DNA from 2 places in the Chromobacterium sp. W521 genome. Region 2 is predicted to be linked to the other one. Evidence: riboswitches for the same ligand, from Rfam matches in the RefSeq annotation. Region 2 holds a riboswitch; the other holds the start of a gene.

Region 1 (5,178 bases), on a different contig from region 2:
CCCGCACAGCCGCGAGCAACTGGCCTGGCTGAAAAGCTGCCAGGTGGAAACCGTGCTGCTGCACAGCCAGCCGGCCAACACCTTCAGTTACTTCACCAGCCGCCACTGCCAGGCGGACGCCTTCACGCTGGAGCTGGGCAAGGCGCGGCCGTTTGGCCAGAACGACCTGTCCCGCTTCGCCGGCATCGACCAGGCGCTGCGCCGGCTGCTGTCCGAGCCGGAACAAGAACTGCCCGGCTACCGCGACGGCGACCTGCCGTTGTTCCAGGCCAAGTACGACATCGTCAAACACAGCGAGGCTTTCCGCCTGCACCTGGCCGACGACGTGGAGAACTTCACCGCGCTGCCGGATGGTTTCCTGATTGCCGAGGACGGCGAGCACCGCTACGTGGCCGTCGGCGGCGAGGAGCGCATTCTGTTTCCCAATCCCACGGTCAAGCCCGGCCTGCGCGCCGGTATCGTGGTGGAGCCGGCGCGCTTGCCTTAGAGCTTGTTCAAAGTCTGCCGCGCTTCGTGAAGCCTTGCACGGTGAGTACCAGCTCAAAATGCTCATGTACCACTCGACCATTCCGCTTTTTCGCTCGTTTTCGCCTTGTCTCGCTCTTGCTCGCGAGACTTTGAACAGGCTCGTAGATCCGCGCGCAAAAACGCCGCAACCTCGGTTGCGGCGTTTTTCATTCCGGCAGGATTGCCCGCCACGCGCGGCAGCTCAAGCAAACTCGGCGGCGGCCACCCTCGCCACCGCGGCAATCACCGCGTTGCGCTCATCCATCATCGCCGGCGATCCCCAGTAAAACACCGACAGCAACAACGGCGACTTGCCCGGCCGCCAGGCCACGGCCACATCGTTGGCGGCGCCGTGGCCGCCGCTGCCGGTCTTGTCCCCCACCCGCCACTCCGCCGGCAAACCGGCCCGGATGCGCAGGTTGCCGGTGGTGTTGCCCAGCAGCCAGTCGTTCAACAGCCCGCGCTGCCGCTCCGGCAATAACGGGGAAAACAGCAAGGCATGCAGATTGGCCGTCATCGCCGCCGGCGTGGTGGTGTCGCGCGGATCGCCCGGCTCGGCGCGGTTCAGTTCCGGCTCGATCCGATCCAGACGAGTCAGGCCATCGCCCAGCGAGCGGGCGAAACGGTTCACTTCCTGCGGCCCGCCCAACTCCTCCAGCAACAAATTGGCGGCGGTGTTATCGCTGAAGCGCATCGCCGCGTCGCACAGGTCTTTCACCGACATGCCCTGCTCCACATACTGTTCGGCGATAGGCGAATAATCGATCAACTGCTCCCGCCGGTAACTGACATGGCGATACAACAAGTCCGGCTGCGTCGCGCTGCGTTGCAACAGGGCCCCCACCAGCAGCAATTTGAAAGTGCTGCACATCGGAAAGCGCTCATTGGCGCGATAGGCCAGGCTCCGCCCGCTGTCCACCTCTTGCGCGAACACGCCGATGCGGCCGCCCGCATTGCGTTCCAGCTCCGCCAGCTGCCGCGCCGTCGGCGCATCACCCGGCACTCGCAAGGGCGGACGCGCACAACCCAAAATCAAAGGCGAGGCGGCCAAGGCCGCCAGCAAGGCGCGCCGCTGCGCGAAATAATCCATAGTTCCATCCCCAGATCGGTATGACGACGCGGCCGATGACACGGCCGGCCATCACGGTTTAGTTCCCCCGATGCGCATTGTCCTTACCCGCAAAATGACAATGAACTAAAATGTAGTACCTATTTTTTTGGCTTGAATTCATTGCATCGACACGCCAAAGCATCATGGACAGATTCAAGCAGCTTTAATGAATCATTAAACAATCGAATGACAGAAAAAATCCAGCTCAGTTCCGCATGCCGATCCGGCGGCGCATCGCCGGCTTTCTGGGCCTCAGCCTGACCCTGTCTGCCTCCCCGGTTCAAGCCAAAGCCCCGCACCGCTATCGCCATGCCAGCGCGCCGGCACAGGAGCGGTGGCTGGAACACTGCCACACCAACTCCGACAGCGTAGAGGTTCACAGCCCAGCCCGTCCCCGTTCCGCCAAAGCGCCGGCCGGCGCCTGCGCGCTTTGACGATACGGCGTTGAGCAAGCGCTCAACCCGGCTCACACCAGACAGCCGGCAAACACCAGATACACCGCGCCCGCGCCCAGCAGCCAGCGGCCGTCCACGCTGCCGCGGCGGAACAACAGCCACAGCCCTGCAATCGCGGCCATCGTGGCCAGGCCGGACCACAGCAAGACGCTATCGAACATCCATGGGGTGAAGAACAGGCCGAAAGCGCTGGGAATCGTCGCCTGAATCATCATGGCGCCGGAAATATTGGCCAAGGCCAAACGCTCCTTGCCCTGACGCAGCCAGATCAAGGCATTCATGATTTCCGGCAGCTCGGTGGCCACCGGGCTCAGCAGCAAGGCCACCAAATGCGGCGCCACGCCCCAATGACCGGCCAGCGCTTCCAGCTGCGCGACAAAGCCGTGCGCCGCTACCGCGATCACCGTCAGGGCCAACAAGGCCTGCGTCGCCGCCCAGCCCAGGCCGCCTCCGGCGCGCAGCTTCAAGGCTTCCAACTCCTCCTCTTCCGGCGCGGTGTCCGCGCTGCGGATCTCGCGCCAGACATAGGCGGCGTAAGCGGCCAGAAACAGCACGCCCAGCCAGGGCTTGACGGCGAAGGCCACCAGGCCCAGCGCCACCTTCAAGGCGAAGACGAACATGAAGGCCAACTGGTCGCCGGCCAGCCGACGATGATCGACGCGCAGCAAATAATCGCCGCGTCCCAGCCGGCTGCGGTTGCGCCACAGGGCAAAGCCCACCACCGCGTAAGCCAGCGTGGCCAGCACCAGCGGCCCGCCCAAGGCCGCGCCGACGCCGATGTCCTTATGTTGCGGCGTGTCGCCAAAGGCCATTGCGGTCAAAGTCACCGCGCTCTCCGGCAAGGCGGTGCCGAAAGCGGCGAGCACGGTGCCTACGGCGCTGGCGCCCAGGTTCAGGTGGCGTCCACACCATTCGATGGCGTTGACGAAGTATTGACAGGATAGATAGATCAGGACGGCTAGGCCGAGCAGAAACAACAGGGTCAACAGCATGGATGGTCTTGGGCCGGGCAAGCGAATGGACAATGGCGCAACGATGCGGCTTGCCCGGCGGCAAACGCATCGTGGCCAAAGGTCTCGCTTGGCGGCGCCGGCAATGCCGGCCGCTGACCGCGCCATGAGGAAAGCTCCTCAAGTTTGTTGACGCGGCCTCTTCGGCGGGGCCGAAGATGGCTACTCCCCAATGACAACGGCGCCATTGTGCCAGCCCGGACTCAATGGCGCAAACCTAGTCTCTCGTCATGCGGAGCCGGAGGCGCTTGCCCGCCTCCGGCCTGTTTGCCGGCCGGCTAGCGGCGGAACCACTCGCGCTTGGCCAGCGCCGCCTCCACCTGTTCGCGCTTGAGCAAGGCGTTGCGCATGCCGTTTTGCGCCGCCAGCGGCAACTGGTCGCCGTAGTAAGGCGATTGCGGCTGGCTGCTGTTGCCGTAGGTATTGATCACCTTGGCGCGCAGCGGCCGGCCAAACTCCACCAGCGCGGTAAACGTGTCGCCGAAGATGGCGCGCTGGCGGCCGTCGCTATCGCCGATATAGCTGAAGGTGCGGAAAGCCCCCAGGCCCTCGGCACCGCCGCTGGCCGGCTGGTCCAGCCGCGCCGCGCCGCCGGCGGGGCCGCGCCGCAGCCGGTACACCTCGCCAAAGGCGACGTCCAGCGGCACGCCGGCTTGTTGCAACCCCTGGGCCGCCGCGCCCAGCTTGCTCAGCGCGAAACCGGCGTCGCGCAGGCCGGCCGGCGTGCTGTAAGGCTGCGCAGGGTCCGCCTTCTGCCGGTAAGGCAAGGCGTCTTCGCCGCCGGAGGCCGCCACCCAGGCGGCGAACAGCACCGCGCCCTTGCTGGCGGCGTCGCTGCGCCGGTCCCATTGGGCCAGCACCTGCGCCGCGGCAATCAGGCCGGCGTCGCCGGAAGCGCGCGCATAGCCGATCAAATCGTCCAGCACCCGGTCCGCCAGCAGCAGCCGGGTGTCGTGCTTGGCGCTCAGCAGCGTATCCAGCGTGAAGCTTGGAGTCTGCTCGATCAGCTCGATGCCGCGCTGTTCGCGCAGCAAGGGCGAGATCCGCGGCGACAGATAAGCAGCGTAGGCGGCCGGGTCCAGCGCCGGCTTGCTCATATACCAGGGCGCGCTGTTGGAGTTTTGCACCCAGCCGCTGGCCGGATTCGTCGCCTGCGGCAATTCGTCCAGGCGCAGCGCCTGGCGCCAGATCAGATCGCTGCGGCTGCCGTCCACCGGCTGCGCCCAGAAGGCGGCGTCGCCGCCGGCTCGACGCGGGGTCAGGCCGCCGAAGGCCGCCCAGATATTGCGCTGGGCGTCGGCGTAGATAATGTTGTGGTAAGGATTTTGCAGCCGCGCCACCACCTTGCGGAAGGCCAGGAAGTCAGGCGCCTGCGCCATGTCCCACCATTGTTCCAGCACGCCGGGGGTCTGCAGCTGGTCGACGCCGACGATGCGTAGCGCGTAGCTCTGGCCGTCCTTTTCGAACACCGGGCCCTGCTCGGCGCGGCGCAAGGTCAGTTGCTCGGCTTGCAGGCTACCGTCCGGTTGGCGGATATACAGGGTTTCGCGCTTGGTTTCGAAATCGCGCGCCACGCCGTCCAGCAGGTATTGCCGGCCGCTGAGCTTGAGTTGATAGAGGTCGCAGCCGTCCTGGGTGTTGACGGTATGCACCCAGCCCAGCCGCTGGTTGAAGCCGATGCGCATCACCGGCAGGCCCACCAGGGTGGCGCCGTAGATATCGTATTCCGGGCTCTTGAACTGGGCTTCGAACCAGGTGTGGCTGCCGCCCCACAGCAAATGCGGGTTGGCCAGCAGCATGGCGTTGCCGGAACGGCTCTTGGCCGGCCCCAGCGCCCAGCCGTTGGAGCCGCCGATCAGATTGATGGGCGTGGCCACCGCGTCCGGGTAGATCAGCGAGCAATTGGCCGCGCCGGTGGCGGTGGCGCCGCTCAGATAGCTGAAGAAGATGCGCAGGGTGTGGGCCAGCACGTCCTCGCTGCGCACCGGCAACACCGCGCGCGCCGCCGGGCTCAGGCCGCCGCTAGCCGCGGCCTGGTCGTTGACGCCGGCGACGAAGGCGTCCAGGTAGGCGCGCATGCGCGGGCTTTGCTGTT
Region 2 (5,178 bases):
CGCCTTTCGACGCGGTGTTTGAGCGTGCCTTTCTCTGCGCGCTGCCGCCCCGCCGGCATACACGCTATGCGGAGCACATGGCTCGTTTGCTGCGCCCCGGCGGCGCGCTGGCGGGCGTGTTCTTCATCGCGGACACCCCGCGCGGCCCGCCGTTCGGCCTGAGCATGTCGGCCTTGAGCGCTTTGCTGGAGCCGGCTTTCGCGTTGGAGAGCTGTCAGCCGCAGGAGGACGGCGTGCCGGTATTTGGCGGTCAGGAGTTCTGGATGGTGTGGAGAAGGCAACACGGAAGCGAAGATTTGTAATACATTGGCATTGCCTATTTGATGATAATCAATAGTCCGCCAACTATTCCAAAAACAAGGCCGCCATCGCTTAGGATGGCTGACTGAAGTCAATAAACAACAATAATTCTAGATAACAGCGGCAATCGGGTCCAAAGCGCCGGATGGCGCGGGGCCTGAATCAGGCGCTGAACAGGATTGCGGAGCAAGAGGAGAAGTCATGCAGTGGTTCTGGCGCGTGTATACCCTGGTGGAAAAGACTTTCTGGGATACGTTGACCAAGAAATTGTGCAGTTTCTTTTTTATCAGCCTGTTTCAGTTGGGCATGGTGGCTTATGTTTATTATGTTCTGGAAGACATTCGGAGCCTGCTGAAAGGGCAAGTCGCTTCGCCCCAAGTGTTGGCGGGCATCGAGTCCAGCATAGACGGAGCCCTGTTTTGGACGATGGCGTTGTGGATGGTCAGCTTCGTCTTCATTGCCTTTATGGTCTGGTATCTTCGTTTTTTGATTGTCCGGCCTCTAAAAATGATTATCCGGATTTTCAATGAAATAGGCGCCGGCGAGGGCGACCTGTCCAGAGACATTCCCACCATCACCCACGATGAAATCCGCGAACTGTCGCTGTCGTATAACCGTTTTCTGCTGAAAATGCGCGAAATCATCAGCAATGTGCGGTTGATGACGGTGCGGATCGCGATGGATTCGGCGCGCACCCGAAAGAATGTGGTTGAGTCGCTGGAGGGGGCGCGCAAACAGGATCAGTTGGCGACACAAGTCCGGGCCGCCAGTGATCAGAGCACCGAGGGCGTGGGCCAGGTCACGGAGCAGACCCAGGCCATTTCATCCACCACCCTGGCCAACCTGGACGTGGCGCGGGAGTCCTACGCCGAGCTCAAGTCCGTGGCTGAGAGCATTTACGGCATTAATCAGAAGGTGGGCCATTTCAACCACACTGTGGATGATTTGAGCCAGCGCTCGTCCAGCATCAAGACCATTGTGGATCTGATCAAGGATGTGTCGGACCAGACCAATCTGTTGGCTTTGAACGCGGCGATCGAAGCGGCGCGGGCCGGCGAGAGCGGACGCGGTTTCGCCGTGGTGGCCGATGAAGTGCGCAAGCTGGCGGAGCGAGTCAAAAAAGCGACGGACGAGATTTCGCATAATATCGACGATATGCTGGGGCTGGTGTCGGAAACCCAGGTGGAAACCGCCCAGATCACCGAGGACACCAAGTCTGCTCGCGAAATCGTCTCCAAGGCGTCGGAGCATTTCAGCAAGATGATGGGAGACTTTGAAACAACGGCGAATAGTCTCAGTCAGATCGCCGCCACCATGTCGGAGTTCGTCGCCTCTAATGGACAGGTCAATCTCCATGTGGCGGAAATTCACGAGCTAGGTCATCAAGTGACGGACCGCCTGAACCATACGGAAGAGTCGGCCACCAAGCTGTCCGGCGCTGCGGAGCAGGTGCAGCAGTTAGTGGCGCGCTTCATTTTGGGCGAGGGCGAGTTCGACCAGATCATGCAGACGGCCCGGGGGGCGCGGGATGAGTTGCAAGCCATCATGACTGCGCAGCTGGCCGCGGGCGTACCGCTGTTCGATCAAAACTACCAGCCCATCGCTGGCGCCAAGCCTGCCAAGTTCCGCACACAGTACGATGCCAAGCTGGAAAAGCTGATGCAGCCAGTGTACGACCGCGCCGCCAAGTCCGTGCCCGGCGGCGTGTTCTGTCTGGCGGTGGATACCAATGGCTACGCGCCGACTCACAATAGTTGGTATAGCCAGCCCTTGAGCGGGGATCCGGCCAAGGACTTGATCAATAGCCGAGACAAGCGCAAGTTTGCCGACGTCGCCGGCCTGCGCGCGGCTCGCAGCACACAATCCTTCCTGTTGCAGACGTACACCCGCGATACTGGAGAAGTGTTGTCGGAGGTGGTGCTGCCCATCATGCTGTCAGGCAAGCATTGGGGCGGCTTCCGACTGGGCTTCAACCCGGAGGAACTGCTGGAGTCGCTTGGACGCGGAGTTGGCCGGAACTGATATGTTGCCGGCTGGAAGCAAAACAAAACGGAGGCCGCGGCCTCCGTTTTATTTTGAGCTGTGCTTCAAATCTGCAGCGGGGTCAGTAGAGTGACGACGCCCAGGCCGGCAAACAGCAGCGCGGCAATGGTGTGCACCATTTTTTGCGGTAACTTCTTCGCGGCCACCTCGCCCAAGAGCACCGCTGGCACATTGGCCAGCATCATGCCCAAAGTAGTGCCGGCCACCACCAGCAGCAAGGCGTCGGGAAAGCGCGCGGACAGGGCTACGGTGGCCAACTGCGTCTTATCGCCCATTTCCGCGATAAAGAAAGCGATACAGGTGGTGCCGAACACGCCAAACCGCTCCAGGAGCCGGCTATCTTCATCCAGCTTGTCCGGAATCAGCATCCAGCCCGCCATGGCGAGAAAGGAAAGACCCAGCCCCCAACGCATGAGATCCGGTCCAATCTTGCTCATTAGCCAGTGACCTACCGCTGCGGCGGCGAAATGATTGAACAAAGTAGCGACGAAGATGCCGAGAACGATGGGAACCGGCTTACGGTAGCGGCCGGCCAGCATCAGGGCGAGCAATTGAGTTTTATCGCCGATTTCAGCCAGGGCGACGATTCCGGTGGAAATGAGAAAGGCTTCCATGAAGACTCCGGGGGCTGCGCATGCGCCATGACAAGCCCGCGCCGCAGCCCCGCATTGCGCAGACATGTCATGGGTCTTGCCAAACGGAAGTTTTCGTCGCATGCACCATGGCCGTGACGGCCAAGCCTGTTGATGCATGCCGGCGCTGAAAATCGCGCCGAGGCTACTCCCCCAGAACCAGCAAATTCTAAATCAGTTGGCGTATCAGGGCAATCGGAGCGCTTTGAACCTGTTCACGATCCGCCACGCGTTGTGGAGCGTTACACGGTGAGTACGTCTTCGAAATACTCATGTGCCGTGTGTACGCTCCGCTTTCTCAGCCTGTTTCGCCTTGTCTCGCTCTTACTCGCGAGACTTTGGGCAGGCGCTTAGAGTTGAGATGTGCACTGAGGGCAGCGAGAAGCCTTTTCCGGAATATTGGATGCGCAGAACGGGCACTCTTTGGTGGCGGGAGCCGGCGCGGCGGCGGCAGGCTCCTCGCGCTTCAGCCGATTGATGGCCTTGACCAGCATGAAAATAGCGAAGGCCACTATGGTGAAGCTGACCATGGCGTTGATGAACAGGCCGATATTCAGCGTGACGGCGCCGGCTTGCTTGGCCGCGGCCACCGACACATAAGGTCCAAGCTGCTTGCTGCCCTCTTTTAGTACGAAGAACATATTGGAGAAATCGACATTGCCGACCAGCAGGCCGATGGGGGGCATGATCACATCGTCGACCAGCGATTTGACGATGGCGCCGAAGGCACCGCCGATAACCACGCCGACCGCCAAGTCGATGACATTGCCTTTCATGGCAAATTCTTTGAATTCTTTGATAATGGACATGGTTAACCTCTGTTTAAATAGCGTTAAGCATTATAAGGTATTCAATTGCCGGCGCTCCACCTCAAGCGCATTCTCAAGCAAGCGAACGTGGACGAACGGGCAGGCTGCCAAGTAGAGCCCCGCCAAGAATCAGCACGATGGCGGTTATTGCAATAGCGTTCAATTGCCCTTGGCCGGTGCTTATCAGCAGCAGGGTGGACAGCAAGGGCGTGGCATAGGACAAGGAGCCAATCTGTCTGGGGTCGCCCTCCTTCAGCGCGCGGTCCCATAGGAAGAAGGCGCCGCCCATCGGGCCGATTCCCAGCAGGATCAAGGCCAACCATTGACCAGCGCTGGGGGCGACGTTGGGTTCGAACAGGGCGTGGCATAGTAGGGAAAGCAAGCCGGACAGCAGGCAGAACCCGCCGACCGCGCTATTGGGGAAGCTGGGCAGCCTGCGCGTCAGCAGGCTAAAAGTCGACCACACAACGGCGGCGCCGATGGCCAGCAGATAACCGACAAGATAGTTGCTGGACAAGGCGAGCTTGCCTCCGCTGACAATCAGCGCCGCTCCGCTGAAACCCAGCGCGCCGGCCAGAATGTGACGGCCGTGCAGTATGGTGCCGGGAACCAGGATGGGCGCGAGCATCACGATCAACAAGGGCCATAGATAGTTTAGCAGATTGGCTTCCATGGCCGGCGCGTGCCGAAATGCGAAGAACAGCAAGAAATGGTAGCCGAACAAGCCATAGATTCCGACCAGTAAGGTGCGCGGCGGCACTTTCCAGTCGCGGCAATGGCGGATACTGAGCAGGCTGCCGATCAACAGGCAGACGCCAACCACGAAAAATGGGGGAAGCGAGCGGGTTTGGGTGCCAAGCGTGGCCAGCGAAGCCCATAGCAAGATAGCGCCGCCGGCAAAAGCAATCGGTTTGGAAATCATTATTATTCCAATGGGGAAGGTGGGCCGATTGTAAAACGGAAGCGGAAATGGAAAAAGCCACAATCCGGCGATTGTGGCTTTTGGAAACTTGGCTCCCCGAGCAGGGCTCGAACCTGCGACCTGCGGATTAACAGTCCGTCGCTCTACCAACTGAGCTATCAGGGATCATCATTCAGTAATGCTGTCTTGTTTTGGCTCCCCGAGCAGGGCTCGAACCTGCGACCTGCGGATTAACAGTCCGTCGCTCTACCAACTGAGCTATCAGGGAATGGAAAACAAGCAATTCTCAAACAGGGCCGTAATGGCTCCCCGAGCAGGGCTCGAACCTGCGACCTGCGGATTAACAGTCCGTCGCTCTACCAACTGAGCTATCAGGGATTTGAGTGAGGGCGAACTATAGCTTCAGCCTGTCGGGCTGTCAACACTTGCGCGGCTGAAAATCGCTTGGGCCCGCCAAGCGGCGCGAAGGCGG

Evidence for each region. A riboswitch is a leader RNA that binds a small molecule or an ion and turns the genes downstream of it on or off. The one in region 2 is predicted to bind manganese.
Region 1: it holds a riboswitch for manganese, as region 2 does, so the genes downstream of both, ACUXV1_RS05565 (sodium:calcium antiporter) here and ACUXV1_RS08440 (TMEM165/GDT1 family protein) in region 2, are expected to answer to the same signal.

The regions. Positions count from the first base shown of each region.
Region 1 covers NZ_JBRBAF010000003.1:201,691-206,868, reverse strand. The annotation lists gene astE (succinylglutamate desuccinylase) at 1-487, shown strand, start outside; gene bla (class A beta-lactamase) at 710-1,597, opposite strand; gene ACUXV1_RS05570 (DUF3761 domain-containing protein) at 1,834-2,052, shown strand; gene ACUXV1_RS05565 (sodium:calcium antiporter) at 2,085-3,065, opposite strand; yybP-ykoY riboswitch at 3,122-3,266, opposite strand; gene ACUXV1_RS05560 (penicillin acylase family protein) at 3,362-5,178, opposite strand, start outside.
Region 2 covers NZ_JBRBAF010000004.1:395,492-400,669, forward strand. The annotation lists gene ACUXV1_RS08430 (methyltransferase domain-containing protein) at 1-302, shown strand, start outside; gene ACUXV1_RS08435 (methyl-accepting chemotaxis protein) at 502-2,322, shown strand; gene ACUXV1_RS08440 (TMEM165/GDT1 family protein) at 2,388-2,957, opposite strand; yybP-ykoY riboswitch at 2,959-3,141, opposite strand; gene mscL (large conductance mechanosensitive channel protein MscL) at 3,326-3,784, opposite strand; gene ACUXV1_RS08450 (DMT family transporter) at 3,858-4,706, opposite strand; tRNA gene ACUXV1_RS08455 (tRNA-Asn) at 4,796-4,871, opposite strand; tRNA gene ACUXV1_RS08460 (tRNA-Asn) at 4,899-4,974, opposite strand; tRNA gene ACUXV1_RS08465 (tRNA-Asn) at 5,009-5,084, opposite strand.